Regions from separate parts of the Stenotrophomonas sp. YJH_SMC_27 genome, predicted to be linked through region 2. Evidence: predicted binding sites of a transcription regulator. Region 2 holds the regulator's gene; the other holds the start of a gene.
The links. The regulator FliA, encoded in region 2, starts transcription of late flagellar genes. The targets are predictions, from matches to a motif close to TAAAGTTTNNCNNNCNNNGGCCGATAA.
Positions count from the first base shown of each region.

Region 1: AC5P7R_RS00705 (GGDEF domain-containing protein) is a predicted target of FliA. The motif match lies at 6,158-6,184, and genes of this name have one in related genera.

Region 1 is NZ_JCAFTA010000001.1:157,681-166,923, reverse strand. It holds gene AC5P7R_RS00730 (sensor histidine kinase) at 1-859, opposite strand, end outside; gene AC5P7R_RS00725 (response regulator) at 856-1,539, opposite strand; gene AC5P7R_RS00720 (metallophosphoesterase) at 1,672-2,799, opposite strand; gene AC5P7R_RS00715 (winged helix-turn-helix transcriptional regulator) at 2,873-3,322, opposite strand; gene AC5P7R_RS00710 (MFS transporter) at 3,412-4,614, shown strand; gene AC5P7R_RS00705 (GGDEF domain-containing protein) at 4,710-6,125, opposite strand; gene AC5P7R_RS00700 (TonB-dependent siderophore receptor) at 6,412-8,661, shown strand; gene AC5P7R_RS00695 (cation diffusion facilitator family transporter) at 8,802-9,243, shown strand, end outside.
Region 2 is NZ_JCAFTA010000023.1:43,300-52,542, forward strand. It holds gene flhA (flagellar biosynthesis protein FlhA) at 1-1,254, shown strand, start outside; gene flhF (flagellar biosynthesis GTPase FlhF) at 1,400-3,016, shown strand; gene AC5P7R_RS21700 (MinD/ParA family ATP-binding protein) at 3,003-3,890, shown strand; gene AC5P7R_RS21705 (RNA polymerase sigma factor FliA) at 3,887-4,630, shown strand; gene cheY (chemotaxis response regulator CheY) at 4,688-5,080, shown strand; gene AC5P7R_RS21715 (protein phosphatase CheZ) at 5,080-5,685, shown strand; gene AC5P7R_RS21720 (chemotaxis protein CheA) at 5,688-7,520, shown strand; gene AC5P7R_RS21725 (flagellar motor protein) at 7,624-8,364, shown strand; gene motD (flagellar motor protein MotD) at 8,366-9,243, shown strand, end outside.

The sequences.
Region 1 (9,243 bases), on a different contig from region 2:
TGCGCTGGTTGAGCCGGCGGATGTGCTGCAGTGCCTCGCGCACCGTGTCCGGGTCGCCATGCGCCAGTGCCTGGTCCACGTGCAGGGCCATGCCGGCCAACGGCGAGCGCAGCTGGTGCGCGGCGTCGGCGATGAAACGGTTCTGCAGGGTGATCATTTCCGCCTGGCGGGCAAACAGATCGTCGATGGTGCTGATCAGCGGCTGGATCTCCTCCGGCACGTCGGCGTCGGAGATCGGCGCCAGTTCGCCGCGGCGCTGTGCCAGGCGGGTCCTCAGCGGGGTCAGGATGCGCAGGCCATGGGTCACCCCGAACCAGACCAGCGCGGCGGTGCCCAGCGCCAGCATGGTCATCAGCGGGATGATGATCATCAGGATCTCTCGCGCGCGCTGGCGTCGTTCGGCCATGCTTTCGGCCACCGTCACCGCCAGCTGGTCCTGCGGATCGTTCATCGCACGCGTGCAGACGGTGGCCATGCGCACCGGCTGGCCGTTGAGAATGCCGTCGTACAGGGTGGGGTCCACGCCGGTGCATTCCTGCGAAGGCGCGTAGGCACTGAAATCCGCATTGCCGCTGAGTGTCCCCTGGCGGCTGCTGTCGACGTTGAAATAGCGATGGCCGTCGGGCTCGTACTCGATCAGGAAGCGCGCCTGAGGTGACAGCTCGCTGGTCACCGGCATGCCGCTCAGCATCTGCGCGAAGGAGTGCGTGTCGTCGATGAGGTTGCGGTCGTGGATGCGGTTGGAGTAGTCCAGCGCAACGTAGTAGGCCAGGATCGTATTGAAAGTGAGCAGGGCCAGCATCGGCAGCGCCAGGAAGGCAAGCAGGCGCCGGCGCAGGCTGGGCGGTCCACTGATCACGGGGCGCTGTCGTCCTGCGCGTCTTCCAGCATGTAGCCCAGCCCGCGCACGGTGCGGATGCCCATGCCGCCGGGCTGCAGCTTGCGGCGCAGGCGGTGCAGGGCGATGTCCAGGCCGTTGTCGGTCAGGTCCTGGCCCCAGTCGCACAGCGCTTCCACCAGCTGCGCGCGCGATACGATGCGCTCGGCGCGAACGGCCAGCGCCGACAGCAGGCCGAACTCGCGTGCGGTCAGTTCAAGTGATTGGTCGTCGATCCAGACGCGGTGCCCGGCCAAGTCCAGGCGCAAGCGGCCGACGCGCAGGTCCGGATTACCATTGCTGGTGACCCGCCGCAGCTGTGCTCGCACGCGGGCTTCGAATTCGTCCAGTGCGAACGGCTTGACCAGGTAGTCATCGGCGCCGAGGTCGAGCACGCGTACCCGCTCGGCCAGGCCGTCACGTGCGGTCACCACCAGCACCGCCAGGCCATCGCCGCGCTGGCGCAGGCGTTGCAGCACGTCGCGGCCATCCAGTTGCGGCAGGCCCAGGTCCAGCACCAGCAGCGCGTACTGCGTCGAGCCCAGTGCAGCATCGGCGTGCGCACCGTTGTCGACGTGGTCGACCACGTGCCCCTGCCGGCGCAGCGAGGCGCACAGGCCGGAGGCGATATCCGGGTCGTCTTCAGCAATCAGAACGCGCATGCGCGGGGCTCCTGTAACGGTCAGGCCCACCGGATGGACGGGTTGGGCCTCTCGGCTGCCGAAGGGTAGCCGCAAACCGGGTGAAGGTGGAGCGCGCCGGCACCTCCCGGCACCGTCGCGCTGTCCCTCCATTCAGTCCTGCAGGCCCGGCTCACCCAGCGCCAGCGGCACCCGCGAACCATCCAGCAGGCCACGGCTGAGCTTGCCATCCTCGATGAACAGCAGTTCGCCGTTCTCGCCGTTCTTGATGCTGCTGTCGATCGCGATTACGCGGTCGCCATGGAAGCTGCTGACGTGCGGCATCGAAGTGTGGCCGACCACGATGCGGGTGAGCTGCAGGCGGTCGAGCACGGCCTGCACACCCGCGGTGTCGAGGCGGCCATCGAAATAGCCGCGGTACCAGATCGGGCTGGTCTTGCCGTCATACAGCGGTGCCGTGGCCGGGTCGGCCTTCACTTCGGCTTTGGGCAGGCCCAGCGAGGCCTGATAGGCCGCGTTGGTGCGTGCCGGGTCCAGCGCCAGCTGCACCGCCTCGGGCGAGATGCCGCCGTGCAGGAACAGGGTATCGCCGATCTTCAGCAGCACCGGACGGGTGCGCAGCCACTGCCCGATCACCGAATCGGCACCATACAGCTGCGGGTAGCTGCGGCCCAGCAGCTGGGCGCTGCGCAGGTACTTCGGGTTGACGTAGCGCAGGTCGTCGTACAGCACCATGGTTTCGTGGTTGCCGAGCACGAAGTGCACGGCGCCACCGGCGGCGGCGGCCTGCTGCTGCAGGCCGTAGAGCAGCCAGAACGCCTCGGTCACCTGCGGGCCGCGGTCGAACACGTCGCCGGCGATGACCAGTGTGTCCTTGCCCAGCGCCCAGCGATCCTCCGCGTCGATCACGTGGTGGGCGCGCAGCAGGCGCACCAGCAGCCCGTACTGGCCATGGATGTCCGACAGCGCGACGATGCGCGGTGCAGCCGGCAGCACGGAAATCGAAGGTGCGTTCGGCGCGGCCACATGTACGGTGTGCTCGTAGCCACAGCGCGGCGCGATATCGGTGCCCGTCGTGTTGATGGCCAGCGTGCGCGACTCGACCTTGTCGTCGCAGATCCACTTGGCCTGCAGCTGGTCGCCCTGGCGGAACACATAGGGGCCATCGGCCTGCACGTGGTCGGCGGGCGCGGCAACCTCGCGGGCCTGCGTGGTTGCTGTGGCGCAGGCCAGCAGCGGCAACAGCAGGGCGGTCAGCAGGGAAGGGCGACAGCGCGACATCGGCGGCATCCAGCGGCGGAAAGATCCGATGCTAACCGGCGCGGGCGTCCGTCGGTGTGCGCGAGTGGGCGGATCAGGCGCCGCGCCGGTCGTCCTTGAGCTTGCGCACGCGGGTGGCGGCGGCCTGCAGCGGCTGACCGTCGCGCCCGTGTGGCTGCATGTAGGGCAGTGGTCGCCGCGTGCTGGATTCGATCAACTGCGAATGGGTTTCACCGGCGCTGAAGCGATGGCGTTCTCCCCACTGGCGCAGCGCGACCAGCAGCGGGAACAGTTCCTGGCCGGCGTGGGTGAGCACGTATTCCTGGTAGGCCGAGCCATCGGAGGCCGGTTGCAGTTGCAGGATGCCGGCCTCGACCAGCCTGCGCAGGCGATCGCTGAGGATGTTGCGCGCCGCGCCGAGGCTGCGCTGGAAGTCGCCGAAGCGGCTGACGCCGTCGAAGGCATCGCGGATCACCAGCAGTGCCCAGCGATCACCGAGCAGGTCGGCGCTGCGGGCAACGGGGCAGGGACTGTTGGCGTGCATGCTGGGGCCTCCGAATGTGGTTGCAGTTTAAAACCAATGGCGATAGCCTGCATCAAGTTTCAAATTGCAACTACATCATGAGCGCATCGATGTCCCGCCCATTGCTGACCCTGCTCGCGGTCGCGGCCGGCGCCAGCGTGGCCAACGTCTATTACGCGCAACCGCTGCTGGATCGGCTGGCACAGGCCTTCGCACTGGACCGTGCCGTGGCGGGCGCAGTGTTGGCGGCAACCCAGGCCGGCAGCGTGCTTGCATTGCTCGGCCTGCTGCCGCTGGCCGATCGCGGTGACCGGCGGCGCCTGCTGCGGCTGCAGCTGGCGGCACTGGTGGCGGCCCTGCTGTGGCTGGCAGCGGCACGCACGACCGGTTGGCTGCTGTCGGCCATGCTGCTGGCCGGACTGCTGGGCACCGCGCTCACCCAGGGCTTGATCGCCTATACGGCAGCGATGGCTCTGGCCGCCCAGCGCGGGCGCGTGGTGGGGGTGGTGCAGGGTGGGGTGTTCATCGGGCTGCTGCTGGCGCGTGTGCTGTCCGGCACGGTGGCGGCCATTGCCGGCTGGCAAGCGGTCTATCTGCTTTCGGCAGCGCTGATGGCGGCCTTGGCCGTACTGCTGTGGCGGCGCCTGCCGGCCGTGCCGATACCCGCAGTGCCGCCGCGCTGGCGCGACCTGATCGGCTCGATGCTGGGCATGCTGCGCCGCGATCGAACGCTGCGCGAGCGCGGGCCGCTGGCATTGCTGCTGTTTGCCGGCCTCAATGTGTTCTGGGCGGCGGCACCCTTGCCGCTGTCGGCACCGCCGCTGCACTGGTCAACCGCAGCCATCGGCGCGCTCGGCCTGGCCGGCGTGGTCGGTGCGCTGATGGCGGCGCGGGTCGGACACTGGATGGACCGTGGTTTCGCGCATCGGGTCAGCCTCGGCGCGCTGTTGTTGATGCTGGTCGCGTGGTGGCCGCTGCTGGGCCTGCCGCGTTCGCTGTCCTTGCTTTTGCTGGGTGTGGTCGTGCTCGACCTCGGCGGCCAGGCACTCCATGTCTCGAACCAGGGATTGTTGCTGCGTGCACCGGCAGAACAGCATGGGCGCCTGGTGGCGTTGTACATGTTGTTCTATGCAGTTGGCAGTGGGGCGGGTGCGGCTGCGGGGCCTTGGGTGCAGGCCCGGCATGGCTGGCCAGCAGTGTGCCTGTTGGGCGCCGGCATCGCGCTGCTGGCGCTGCTGTGGTGGGCAGCATGGCGGATGGTGGCGTTCAACGCATCGGCTGGCGCGCGAACCGGTAGAGTCGACTGTCGGTAGAGTCGACTGTCAGTCGACTGCTCTTCGCCCCGCGTGCGAAAAATCCCGCGCTGCGCGCGATAGTCGACCAGCGGTCGACTCTACCTGTCCTGTCGTCATCGCTGCAGTGCACGCCGCCCCGGGGCTTCCTGCAGGTCCGCGCTGGCCACCACCACGCGGTTGCGGCCGCTGCGCTTGGCCTCGTACATCGCCGCGTCTGCGCGTGCCATCAACCGCTCGTAGTCCGGATGACCATCGTGACCGGCCACGCCGATGCTGGCGGTCAGCTCCAGCACCTGGCCATTGGCTAGTGCTACCGGTGATTGTGCGATCTGCCGGCGCAGGCTCTCGGCGATCACGGTCGCCTGCGACTCGCTGGCCGCCACCAGCACCACCACGAATTCTTCGCCGCCATAGCGGAACAGGTAGTCGCTGCCCCGCGTGAGTTGGCCGAGCAGGCCGGCCACGTGCTGCAACGCGCGGTCGCCGGCATCGTGGCCGTGGCCGTCGTTGATCGCCTTGAAGTGATCCAGGTCGAGCAGCAGCAGCGAGAACGGCGTGCCGTTGCGCGTGGCCAGCTCGATTTCCCGCCGCAGCACGGTTGGCAGGAAGCGGCGGTTGAGCAGGTTGGTCAGCGCATCGCTGCCGGCATCCAGTTCGCCGATGCGCTCGAACAGCAGGGTCATCAGGGTGCGGATGGCGGCCAGATCCTCGCGGATGGCCGGCAGCACCGCCAGCCGCTGCGCCGGGGCATCGTTGCTTGCCTGTTGCAGGTTCCCGTCGATGCGGGCCATCAGCTGGCCGACCTGCTGGGTTTCGCTGCTCTCGCCGAAGCTGGGGATGCCCTTGTGGGTGAACCACAGGCCGAATTCCGAGGTCGCCAGGCTGGCGCTTTCGCCGGCCTGCACGTGGCCGGCCAGTGCGTACAGCAGTGCGTTTTCCCAGTCCAGCAGCAGGGCGCGCTGGCGCTCGCGCTCGGTGCTGACGTTCTGCACCAGCGAGAACAACCGGTAGGCCGCATCGGCACGGGTGGATCGTTCGCGCGCATGGGTGTAGGCCAGGGTCATGCCTTCCATGGCGATGTCCATGATTGCGCTGAGGCAGTCGATGGCGGCGAACGCGGTGGCACTGTCGGGTGCGTCGTCGCGCAGGCGCACGAACAGCTCGTGCTTGAGCACGCGCGCGCCGCGGGTGACCAGGTCGACCGGAATGCCGACCCGGGCATGCACATCGCCGATCACCCGTTGCGAGGCCACGGCACTGGCGATCCTGTCGCGATCAGTGGTCAGCAGTTGCACCAGCCAGCGCTGCATGGCCGGCTGCAGGCGCTGCTTGACCTGGTCGTGGGACAGGAAGCGGCGTGCACGCCCGTCCTGCAGCAGCACTTCGTAAAAGCGCTGTGCCAGCACGGCTGGGGCATCGGTGGCTGCGGCCTTGAGCAGCGCGGTGGCGGCAGGGCCAGCCTGTTGCAGGCAGTGCTGCCAGGCTTCGGCCAGCGGCTGGCTGGCATCGTCCAGTTGCGGTGTTTCCACGTCGATCTCTGACTGCGTACGACAAACCACGGGTATCGGCCGTGGCGGCGTGCGGTTGATGGCGGGTTAGCCGGCCAGTTTACGCGCGGTGCAGCGTTGCACGGTGCGCAAAGCACATCCGTGCCCCTGCGGCAATGAGTGAACGCATTTGAGAATCACTCGCATTGATGGGAGAATGTACGCACGGATCGGGCCGCAGGCGACTGCAGCGACGCTCCGCCTCCCCCTTGTCGTTGCCTCAAGCCCTTTGCCAGAGGCCCCGTTGCCCTGCCAGAAGGTCCAGATCATGTCTCCTGCCGTTGTCCTCTCGCCGCGCCCGCTGGCGCTTGCCGTTGCCGCCCTGCTGGCGGGCAGCGCCCTGATCGCCAAGGCTGAAACCGACGCCACCGATATCGACACGGTGCATGTCACCGCCTCGCAGATTGCCCGCCAGGCGTTGGGCACTTCGACCATCACCGCTGAGGACATCGCCAGGCGCCCGCCGGCCAACGACATCGCCGAACTGCTGCGCACCATGCCGGGCGTCAACCTGACCGGCAACAGCGCCTCGGGCCAGTACGGCAACAACCGCCAGATCGACCTGCGTGGCATGGGCCCGGAAAACACCCTTATCCTGGTCGACGGCAAGCGCGTCGGTGCCCGTGATGCCGTGCGCATGGGGCGCAGCGGCGAGCGCAATACCCGCGGCGATACCAACTGGGTGCCGGCGGAAATGATCGAGCGCATCGAAGTGCTGCGCGGCCCGGCGGCGGCACGCTACGGCTCCGGTGCTTCCGGCGGCGTGGTCAACATCATCACCAAGCACCCGACCGGCGATCTGACCGGTGCGGTCGACCTGTTTGGGTTGGTGCCCGAGCACAGCGCCGAAGGGGGCAGCGAGCGCGTCGGCCTGCAGCTCAGCGGGCCGATGACCGATACCCTGTCGTTCCGCCTGTACGGCAATCTCAACAGGACCGACGCCGATTCGCTGGACCTCAATCGCCGGTACGCGACGAATCCGAACGCGGTGCCGCCAGCCGGCCGCGAGGGTGTCAAGAACCGCGACGTCAACGCGCTGCTGCGCTGGGACGTGACCGCCAACCAGGTGGTGGAGTTCGAAGCCGGCACCAGCCGCCAGGGCAACATCTACGCCGGCGACCGCGCCGTCAGCACCACCGGTACCTCGACCGGCGTCGATCTGGCGGCACTGGCCGAGGGCGAAGCGGAGACCAACCGCATGTACCGCAACACCGGTGCGGTCACCCACCGCGGCCGTTGGGGTGATGTCACTTCGCGGGTGACGGCCGCAGTCGAGGCGGTCAACAACTCGCGCATCAATGAAGGCCTGGCCGGTGGCCCGGAAGGCAGCTTCAACGGCACCGACTGGTCTACCTCGCGCCTGCGCAACTACCAACTGGATGGCGAAGTGAGCTTCCCGACCGCGCTGGGCGGCGCAGAGAACATCTGGACGCTCGGCTTTGAATACCTGGACAGCCGCCTGACCGATCCGTATTCGATGAGCCAGTCCAGCAGCAGCGGCGGCGGTATTCCAGGGTTGTCGGCCGACCGTGCGCGGGGCAAGGCCGACGCGCAGACCACGGCGGCGTTCGTGGAAGACAACATCTACCTGGGTGAGCGCTGGATCGTTACCCCGGGCCTGCGCTTCGACCACCACAGCCAGTTCGGCAACAACACCAGCCCCAGCCTCAATGCGCAGTTCCGCATCAACAGCGACTGGGTGGTGAAGGGCGGCATTGCCCGCGCGTTCAAGGCGCCGAACCTGTACCAGTCGAATCCGGACTATCTCTACTACACCCGCGGCAACGGCTGCCCCAATGCGCTGCCGAGCCTGGGCGCCGGTTGCTACATGCGCGGCAACGCGGACCTGAAGGCGGAAACCAGCCTGAACAAGGAACTGGGCATCGAGTGGGCACCGCAGAGCGGCTGGCAGGCGTCGTTGACCTACTTCCACAACGATTACAAGGACAAGATCCAGGCCGGATACACCCAGATCGGGCTGACCGCCGACACCAAGGGCCGCATCTTCCGCTGGGAGAACGCGCCGAAGGCGATCGTGCAGGGGCTGGAAGGCAACCTGGTCATTCCGCTGCTGGGCGAGCAGGGCAACCGCCTGAAGTGGAGCAACAACTTCACCTACATGGTGGAAAACGAGAACAAGACCACGCATCAGCCGCTGTCGGTGATTCCGAAGTACACGATCAACACCATGCTGGACTGGCAGGCCACCGACAGGCTGTCCGTGTTGCTGACCGGCACCTTCTACGGCAGGCAGGAACCGGCCACGACCAACATCAACAACGACCCGCGCTGCACTGGCAGCTGCGATGCATCGATCGCGCTGCAGGATCGTGGCGCGTACAACATCTGGGGCGTGAGCGCGCGCTACAAGGTGACCGAGACGGTCAGCTTCGGTTTCGGAGTGAACAATCTGGCCGACAAGCGCTTGTTCCGCGAGGCCAACAGCAGCGATGCCGGGGCGGCGACCTACAACGAGCCGGGCCGCGCATACTGGGCCAGCCTGCGCTTCGGCTTCTGACCGCAGGCGGTCGTCGGTCTGCAGCCCTCGCCGGGCCATGCCCGGCGAGGGCTCGTGTGGCCTGCAATGTTATAAACATCGTAATAGTCTCCCCCGCCGGCACCGCGTAGCCTGCACCGCATCGCAAAGGAGCTGTTGCCATGGGCCACGACCACGACCACCTGCCATCCCAGATCCGCCACGAGAAACCCCTGTGGTGGGCACTCGGCCTGACCACCACCTTCCTCGTCGTCGAAGTGGTGGGCGCGTTCTGGACCAACAGCCTGGCGCTGCTGTCCGACGCCGCACACATGGCCACCGATGCGCTGGCGCTGATGATCGCGCTGGTCGCGGTGCGGCTGAGCCGGCGCCCGCCGGATGCGCGCCGCACCTACGGCTATGCACGGCTGGAAGCGTTGGGCGCGATGATCAACGGTGCCATGCTGTTCGTGGTCGCCGCCTACATCCTGTGGGAGGCGGTCGGCCGTTTCCGCCAGCCGCAGGAGATCGCCTCCTCCGGCATGCTGGTGATTGCTGCGGCGGGCCTGGTCATCAACCTGATCTCGATGCGCCTGCTGCAGGCGGGCAGTGGCGAGAGCCTCA
Region 2 (9,243 bases):
TTCGGCCAGTACCGGGCGCTGGCGATCACCGCCGGCATCATCGGCCTGGTGGGCCTGGTGCCGGGCATGCCCAACGTCGCTTTCCTGACGCTGGCGTCGATCCTCGGCTTCATTGCCTGGAAGCTGTACCGCAAGACCCAGGCCCCGGCCGCCGATGCAGCCGCAACGGGCAAGGACCCGGCGGCGCTCAGCGCCCTCGGCCGCCCGGCCGCGCCGGCGCCCACCGCCGAACTGAGCTGGGACGAACTGCGCCCGGTCGATCCGCTGGGCCTGGAGGTCGGCTACCGGCTGATTCCGCTGGTGGACAGCAACCAGGGCGGCGAACTGATGGCGCGCATCAAGGGCGTGCGCCGCAAGCTGACCCAGGATGTCGGCTTCCTGATTCCATCGGTACACATCCGCGACAACCTGGAACTGCCCGCCAACGGCTACCGCGTGCTGGTGCACGGCGTGCCGGTGGCCACCGCCGAGATCCACCCCGACCGCGAGCTCGCGCTGGACCCGGGCAGCGCGCTGGGCACGCTGGAAGGCATCGCCGGCAAGGACCCCGCGTTCGGCCTCGATGCCACCTGGATCCAACCGCACCAGCGTGCCCAGGCCGAAACGCTGGGCTACACGGTGGTCGACCCGGCCACCGTGGTCGCCACCCACCTTTCGCACCTGATCCGCGAGCACGCACCTGAGTTGCTCGGCCATGAGGAAGTGCAACACCTGCTGGCCAACCTGGCCAAGAGCGCGCCCAAGCTCGTCGAAGATCTGACGCCGAAGGCGCTGCCGCTGTCGGCGGTGGTGCGCGTGCTGCAGAACCTGCTGGTCGAGCGCATTCCGATCCGCCAGCTGCGCAAGATCGCCGAGGCACTGGTCGAACATGCGCCCAGCAGCCAGGACCCGGCCGTGCTGACCGCCGCCGTGCGCACCGCCCTGGGCCGCTTCATCGTGCAGGAGATCGCCGGAATGTCGGCGGAGCTGCCGGTGTTCACCCTCAACCCGCAATTGGAACGTGTCTTGCAGGAGTCCACGCAGGGCAACGGCGCCGCGCTGGAACCCGGACTCGCTGAGCGACTGCACCAGAGTCTGGCCGAATGTGTCAGCAAGCAGGAAGCCCGCAACGAGCCCGCGGTCGTGCTGGTACCTGGCCCGGTGCGCGCCGCGCTGGCACGCCTGGTCCGCCACAGCGTTCCGTCGCTGTCGGTCCTGGCCTACAGCGAGGTGCCGGAGGACAAGCGCCTGAAGCTGGTCGGAACGATCAGCTGACGCCGCCCGCCGACGCGCCAGAAAACAGACACCACCTTCGAACCAACGCAACAGACAGATACCAAGGGGAACCCGCACCGTGCAGACCACCGACCACCCGAGTTCCCCGGCCGCCACTCCGCCGTCTTCGCCTCGTGACCACAGCATGAAAATCAAACGATTCGTCGCCGCCGACATGCGTTCGGCCATGAACCTGGTGCGCAAGGAACATGGTCCTGATGCCGTGATCCTGTCCAACCGCCGGATCGAGGAAGGCATCGAGATCGTCGCCGCCGCCAACTACGATGAAAGCGCCGTGCAGCGTGCGCTGGAAGCCTCGCGCCGCGACGTGGCGCCGCCGCCGGCGCCCAAACCGCGCACCGCCGCCGATGCGGTGATCGCCGCCGTCACCCGCCGTCGCAGCGCCACCCCGGCACCGGAGCCGGTCGCCGCCACCACCTCGGCGGTGGCCGCCCTCGCCCGCGCCGCGGTCGGCGCCACCGGCCGCACCCTGGACAGCGCCGACGAGATCGTGCCGACCCGCGGCAGCACAGGCTTTGCGGCCACCCTCGCGCGTGCCGCCGTCAACGAACCGGCGCTGCCGGAACAGATCTTCGCGCCGTTCGCCGAGGCCATCGTTGCACCGGCCGCCGCCGTGCCGGCCAACCGCGCCCGCTTCCAGATCGATCCGCCGCACGAGGCGCATCACGAAAGCGTGGCGCCGGCCGTGCAGCCGCCGCCGCTGCCGACCGCTGCCGTCGCCGACGCGCAGCCGGCCAGCGCCGCCAGCGAACCGGCGTTGGCCGATGCCATTGTCGAAACCGCGCCGGCCCCCACCCTGGCTCCGGCTCCGGTGCTGACGGTGGTCGCCCAGGACGACGCCGAGATCCGCCAGTTGCGCCAGGAAGTGGCCGGCATGCGCCAGGTGATCGAGCGCGAGATGAACCGCTTCACCGACGAGCGCCTGCGCGGCTGCCCGGTGCGCGCCACCGCGTTGGACCTGATGGACGAATATGGCTTCGATGCCGGCCTGGCCCGCGACGTGGCCATGCAGATCCCGCTGGAGACCGAAGCCCATCGTGGCCGCGGCCTGATGCTGGGGCTGATCTCGCGCAAGCTGCCGATCGCCCCGGTCGACCCGCTGGAAGAAGGCGGCGTGATCGCCCTGGTCGGCCCGACCGGCGCCGGCAAGACCACCACCATCGCCAAGCTGGCCTCGCGATTCGCCGAGAAGCACGCGCCGCGTGACGTCGCCCTGGTCACCACCGATACCGCCCGCATCGGCGCCCGCGAGCAGCTCTACGGCTACGGCCGCCAGCTCGGCATCGCGGTGCACGAGGCCAACAGCGGCACCGACCTGGACCAGCTGCTGGAACGCCTGAAGGACTACAAGCTGGTGCTGATCGATACCGCCGGCCTGGGCCCGCGTGACCGTGCCCTGGCCGCCCAGCTGCAGTGGCTGCGCGCCGCGCGCCAGGTGCGCACCCTGCTGGTGCTCCCGGCCAACACCAGCTTCGGCGACATGGACGAGGTGGTGCGCCGCTTCGGTGCGGCAAACCTGCAGGGCCTGGTGCTGAGCAAGCTGGACGAGACCGGCCGCTTCGGCAACGCCCTGTCGGTGGCGGTGGACCACGCCCTGCCGATCACCTGGGTGACCGATGGCCAGGACGTCCCGGAGGACCTGCATAGGGCCAGTGCAGCCAATCTCGTACTTCGCCTTGAAGATTTGCGCCGAGCGGCCGATATGCCCTGCAACCCGGAGTTGAACCATGCCGTCGCGTGAGTACGCCAAGCTGACCAAGACCTTCCCGCTGTCGGCCACCCGCAGCGAGCCGCTCGGCCCTGTGCGCACCATCGCGGTGACCGGCGGCAAGGGCGGCGTGGGCAAGACCAACGTCTCGGCCAACCTGGCTGTGGCGCTGGCGGGCATGGGCAAGCGCACGCTGCTGCTGGACGCCGACCTGGGCCTGGCCAACATCGACGTTATCCTGGGCTTGAACCCCACCTTTACGCTGGCCGACCTGGTGGCCGGCCGCTGCTCGCTGGACGACGTCATCGTCGAAGGCCCGAACGGCGTGCTGGTCGTCCCGGCCGCTTCCGGCCGCCGGCACATGGCCGAGCTGGCCCCGGCCGAGCATGTCGGCCTGGTCAACGTGTTCTCCGAACTGGAACGCGAGCTGGACATCATGGTGGTCGATACCGCCGCCGGCATCACCGACGGCGTGCTGACCTTCTGCCAGGCCGCGCAGGACACCGTGGTGGTGGTCTGTGACGAACCGGCCTCGATCACCGACGCCTACGCACTGATCAAGGTGCTGTCGCGCGAGCGCGGCGTGGACCGCATCCAGGTGGTGGCCAACATGGTGCGCGACCCCAACGAGGGCCGCGTGCTGTACGAAAAGCTGACCCGCGTGTGCGAGAAGTTCCTCGCCGATGTCTCGCTGAACTACCTGGGCTGCGTGCCGCAGGATGATTGGCTGCGCCTGTCGGTGCAGCGCCAGCAACCGGTGGTGAAGGCCTACCCGTCCAGCCCGGCCGCGCTGGCGATCACCGAGATCGCGCGCCGCACCGCACGCTGGCAGGCGCCGACCGAACCGCGTGGCGGCGTCGAGTTCTTCCTCGAGCGCATTCTCAAGCAGCGCGGGGTGGCCGCATGAAAGGCGCAGCCCAGTACCGGGAGGTCCAGCGCTCGGCGGCCAACGAGGTCATCTCCCAGCACTCGGACCTGGTGCGGCGCATCGCCCACCACCTGGCCGCACGCCTGCCGGCGAGCGTGGAGGTGGACGACCTGATCCAGGCCGGCATGATGGGGCTGATCGAAGCGTCGCGCAGCTACGACGCCGACCAGGGCGCCTCGTTCGAGACCTACGCCTCGATCCGCATCCGCGGTTCGATGATCGACGAGATCCGCCGTGGCGACTGGGTGCCGCGCTCGGTGCATCGCCGCGCACGCGACGCCGCTGCCACCATCCGCCGCCTGGAACAGAGCACCGGCCGTGCCGCCAGCGCCACCGAAGTGGCCGCCGCGATGGAGATGCCGCTGCCCGAATACCTGCGGCTGATGGAAGACGCCGCGCGTGGCCAGGTGCTGAGCCTGGAGTCACGCATCGAGGACCAGGGCGAGCTGGACACCGTCGCCCAGGGCGGCCCGACCCCGCAGCAGGTGCTGGAGCGCGGCGAGTTCGGCCGCGAGCTGGGCAAGGCCATCGGCCACCTGCCCGAGCGCGAACAGCTGGTGCTCTCGCTCTATTACGAGCAGGAACTGAACCTGAAGGAGATCGGCGCGGTGCTCGGCGTGAGCGAGTCGCGGGTCTGCCAGATCCACGGCCAGGCCGTGCTGCGCCTGCGTGGACGATTGAAGATTTTCGAGGCGGCCGACGCCGGCCTGGAAGAGTGAACATGCCCGAGGCGGCTGCCCCCGGCCACCCGGAATGAACAACAAAGGAACTCTGCTTTGAACAAGAACATGCGCATCCTGATCGTCGACGACTTCTCGACCATGCGTCGCATCGTCAAGAACCTGCTGGGCGATCTTGGCTTCACCAATACCGCCGAAGCCGAGGACGGGCATGCCGCGCTGTCGCTGCTGCAGAGCCAGTCGTTCGATTTCGTCGTCACCGACTGGAACATGCCGGTGATGACCGGCATCGAGCTGCTCAAGGCGATCCGCGCCGATGCCAAGCTGAAGACCCTGCCAGTGCTGATGGTCACTGCCGAAGCCAAGCGCGAACAGATCATCGAAGCCGCCCAGAACGGCGTGAACGGCTACATCATCAAGCCCTTCACCGCGCAGACGCTGGAAGAGAAGCTCGGCAAGATCTTCGAACGCCTGGCGGCCAGCGCCTGATGGATACCACGGTCGACAAGAACGCCCTGGCCCTGCGCCTGCAGGAAGCCCTGGACGCACTGGAGTCCGGTGACGAAGCTGCCTGGCGGCAACGCATCGACGGACTGGTCGCGCTGCGCACGCAGCCGATGATGAGCGGCCTGTCGCGGCTGGCCCGCGAGCTGGGACAGGCGCTGGGTGAACTGCCGACCGTGCCCAGCGAGGCCGGTGAGCTGGATGACGCCTGCGCGCGCCTGGACCACGTGGTGGCGATGACCGAACAGGCCACCCACCGCACCCTGGACCTGGCCGAGGAATGCCGCAGCCTGACCGAACTGCTGCGTGCCGAAGGCCTGCAGCCGGGCCAGGACGCGCAGCTCGAGCGCATCCGCCACAACCTGACCGAGATCGCCCTGACCCAGAGCTACCAGGACCTGACCGGGCAGATCATCCGTCGCGTGGTCGGCATCGTCCGCCGCGTGCACGAGGGCTTCGGCGCACTCGGCCTGCCGCCGGAACAGCATCGCACCGACCCGGCACTGGCCGGGCCGGCACTGAAGGGACTGGACCGCCACGCGGTCTCGCAGAACGACGCCGACGACCTGTTGTCGGATCTGGGGCTGTAAGCATGAGCGCGGTATCCGACGACATCACTGCCGATTTCATCATCGAGGCGCAGGAGATCCTGGACCGCCTCGGCGAACAGCTGGTGTCGCTGGAGCAGGCACCGCAGGACAGCGACCAGCTCAATGCGGTGTTCCGCGGCTACCACACGCTCAAGGGCGGCGCCGGCTTCCTCGGCGTCACTGCCATGGTCGAGCTGTGCCACGCCGCTGAGGAGGCGCTGGGCGCGGCGCGCGCCGGCCAGGCCGTGCTGCAGGCCCACCACTTCGACGCGGCCCAGCAATCACTGGATTACCTGCAGTCGATGCTGGACGCCGTGTCGTCCGGCACCGAGCCGGGCTATGCGCCGCCGGACCTGATCGCCCAGTTCGACGTGCAAGGGGCTGCCGTGGCTGCGCCCGCCGCCGCCGCAGCACCCGCTGCGGGGGGCAGCGACCTGATCACCGACGACGAATTCGAGGCGCTGCTCGACCAGCTGCACGGTGGCAATGCTCCGACTGCGATCGCGCCGGCAAAAAAAGCCGACGACGGCCTGATCAGCGAGGACGAGTTCGAAGCCCTGCTCGACCAGTTGCACGGTGGCGCCGCACCGGGTGCCAAGCCTGCTGCAGTCCTGGCACCGGCGCCGGCGCCCGCGCCGCGCCCGGTCGCTGCACCGACACCCGTGGCCAAGCCGGCGGCCAAGCCGCTGGCCGAGGCCGAACACACGGTGCGCGTTGATACCAAACGCCTGGACGCGATCGTCAACCTGATCGGCGAACTGGTGCTGTCGCGCAATCGGCTCAAGACCCTGCGTGCACGCCTGCGCGATGAAGAGCTGGACCGCGCCGTGTCGACGCTGGATATCGCCACCGCGCGCCTGCAATCGGCGGTGATGCGCACCCGCATGCAGCCGGTGGGCAAGGTCTTCTCGCGGTTCCCCAAGGTCGCCCGCGACGTTGCCCGCTCGCTGAAGAAGGAAGTGGACCTGGAGCTGATCGGTGCCGAGACCGAGCTCGACCGCAACCTGGTCGAGGCCCTGGCCGACCCGCTGGTGCACCTGGTCCGCAACGCCATCGACCACGGTGTGGAAATGCCCGACCTGCGCGAGGCGCAGGGCAAGCCGCGGATGGGCCATGTGCGCCTGTCGGCCCAGCAGGAAGGCGATTACGTCAGCATCGAGGTGCAGGACGATGGTGCCGGCATCGACCCGGAGAAGCTGCGCGCCAAGGCGCGCGAGAAGGGCCTGATCGATCCGGAAGCCGCCGCCCGCCTGAGCAGCGAGGAGTGCCTGCACCTGGTGTTCCTGCCGGGCTTCTCGACCAAACAGCAGGTCACCGATATCTCCGGCCGTGGCGTCGGCATGGACGTGGTGCAGTCGCGCATCCGCGAACTGAGCGGCCAGATCCAGATCCAGTCGGAACTGGGTCGTGGCAGCCGCTTCCTGATCCGCGTGCCGCTCACCCTGGCGATCCTGCCGACCCTGCTGGTGCAGGCCGGCGAGGACGTCTACGCGCTACCGCTGGCACGCGTGATGGAAGTGCTGCACGCGCCGCGCACCTCGCTGGGCTGGTTCGATGGCCGCGCCGTGCTTGATCGCCGCTCGCACACCCTGCCGCTGGTCGACCTGCGCCAGTGGCTGGATGTGACGCCGGCCGCGTCAACCCTGCTGACCATCGTGGTGCTGCAGGCCGGCGAAGCCCGCTTCGGGCTGGTCGTGGACCAGGTGCGCGGGCGTGAGGAAGTGGTCATCAAGCCACTGCCGAAGGCCCTGCGCGGCCTGCGCGGTTATGCCGGTGCAACCTTGATCGGCGATGGTCGCATGGCCCTGATCCTGGACGTGGACGGGCTGCGTTGAACCCCGCCAGGGCCATGCCCGGCAACCCGAAAAACTGTGACTACCGTCTGTACGCGATCTACCGGTGTCTCAAGTCCCATTCATACACGCCGATACCGGAACCATGGATAGACTCAGCCTCATTGGACTCTTTCTCGCCCTGGCCTCGCTGGTCGGCGGCAGCATCCTCAAGGGCGCCGGCCTGGCGTCGTTGTGGTCGCCTGCGGCGTTCGTGATCGTCATCGTCGGCACCGTCGCCGCGATCCTGCTGCATACCTCGCCGGCGGTGTTCAAGCATGCGTTCAAGATCGTGCGCTGGGTCGTACGCCCGCCACACAGTGATCGCCGCGAACTGATCCAGCAGATCGTTGAGTGGAGCAACATCGCCCGCCGCCAGGGCCTGCTGGGTCTGGAATCGCAGGTGGAAGCGCAGCAGGACCCGTTCCTGCGCAAGGGCCTGCAGCTGCTGGTGGACGGCGTCGAGCCCGAATCGATGCGGCACATGCTGGAAATCGAACTGGGCAGCCAGGAACACCAGGACCAGGCCGGCGCCAAGGTCTTCGAAGCGATGGGCATCTACGCCCCGACCCTCGGCATCATCGGAGCCGTGCTCGGCCTGATCGCGGTGATGAAGAACCTGGCCGACCCGAGCAAGCTCGGCCACGGCATCGCCGCAGCATTCACCGCCACCATCTACGGCATCGCCTCGGCCAACCTGCTGTTCCTGCCGGTGGCTGCCAAGCTCAAGAGTGTGATCTCGCACAACACCCGCGACCGCGAAATGGTCATTGAAGGCCTGATTTCGATCGCCCAGGGCGAGAACCCGCGCAACATCGAAACCAACCTTTCCGGCTTCCTGCACTGACATGGCCCGCCGCAAGCACCACGAAGAGCACGCCAACCATGAAGCATGGGCGATCCCCTATGCCGACCTGATGACGCTGCTGCTCGCCTTTTTCGTGGTCATGTACGCGATCTCCTCGGTCAACGAGGGCAAGTACCGGATCATGGCCGACGCGCTCACCGATGCCTTCGGTGGCGCACCGCGCACGATCAACCCGGTGCAGGTGGGGAACAAGCAGGTGCAGGGTGGCGGCTGGGACAGCCCTTCGGTGATCAAGTCCGGCACCAAGATCGGCCCCTCCGCGCCGGCGCCGTCGCACGACCCGACCCTGCTGCCGTCGATGGCCTCGCAGATGCGCATGCCGGTCTCCGTGCACAACCAGGAACAGATCGCCCGTGCCGAGCGCCAGCTCAACAGCATCGCCGACCGCCTCACCGCTGCATTGGCGCCGCTGATCGACCGCGGCATGATCAGCGTGCGCCGCACCGAGTTGTGGATTGAAGTGGAGATCAACAGCGACATCCTGTTCCCCACCGGCTCGGCCGCGCTGGACGTGCATGCACGTCAGACGCTGGCCAGCCTCGCCGAGGTGCTGCGTGACGTGCCCAACAGCGTGCGCGTGGAAGGCCACACCGACAACGTGCCGATCGCCACCGCCACCTTCCCTTCGAACTGGGAACTGTCGGCCGGACGCGCCGCCAGCGTGGTGCATCTGTTCGCCGACCAGGGCCTGCAGCCGTCGCGGCTGGCGATGGTCGGCTATGGCCAGTTCCGTCCGCGCGAAGAGAACGACAGCGCGCAGGGGCGCAACCGCAACCGCCGGGTGATGGTCATCATCCTGGCCGACACCTCGCATTCGGTGGATCCGCTCGGCCAGCGCCTCAATGCGGCCACCGGCGC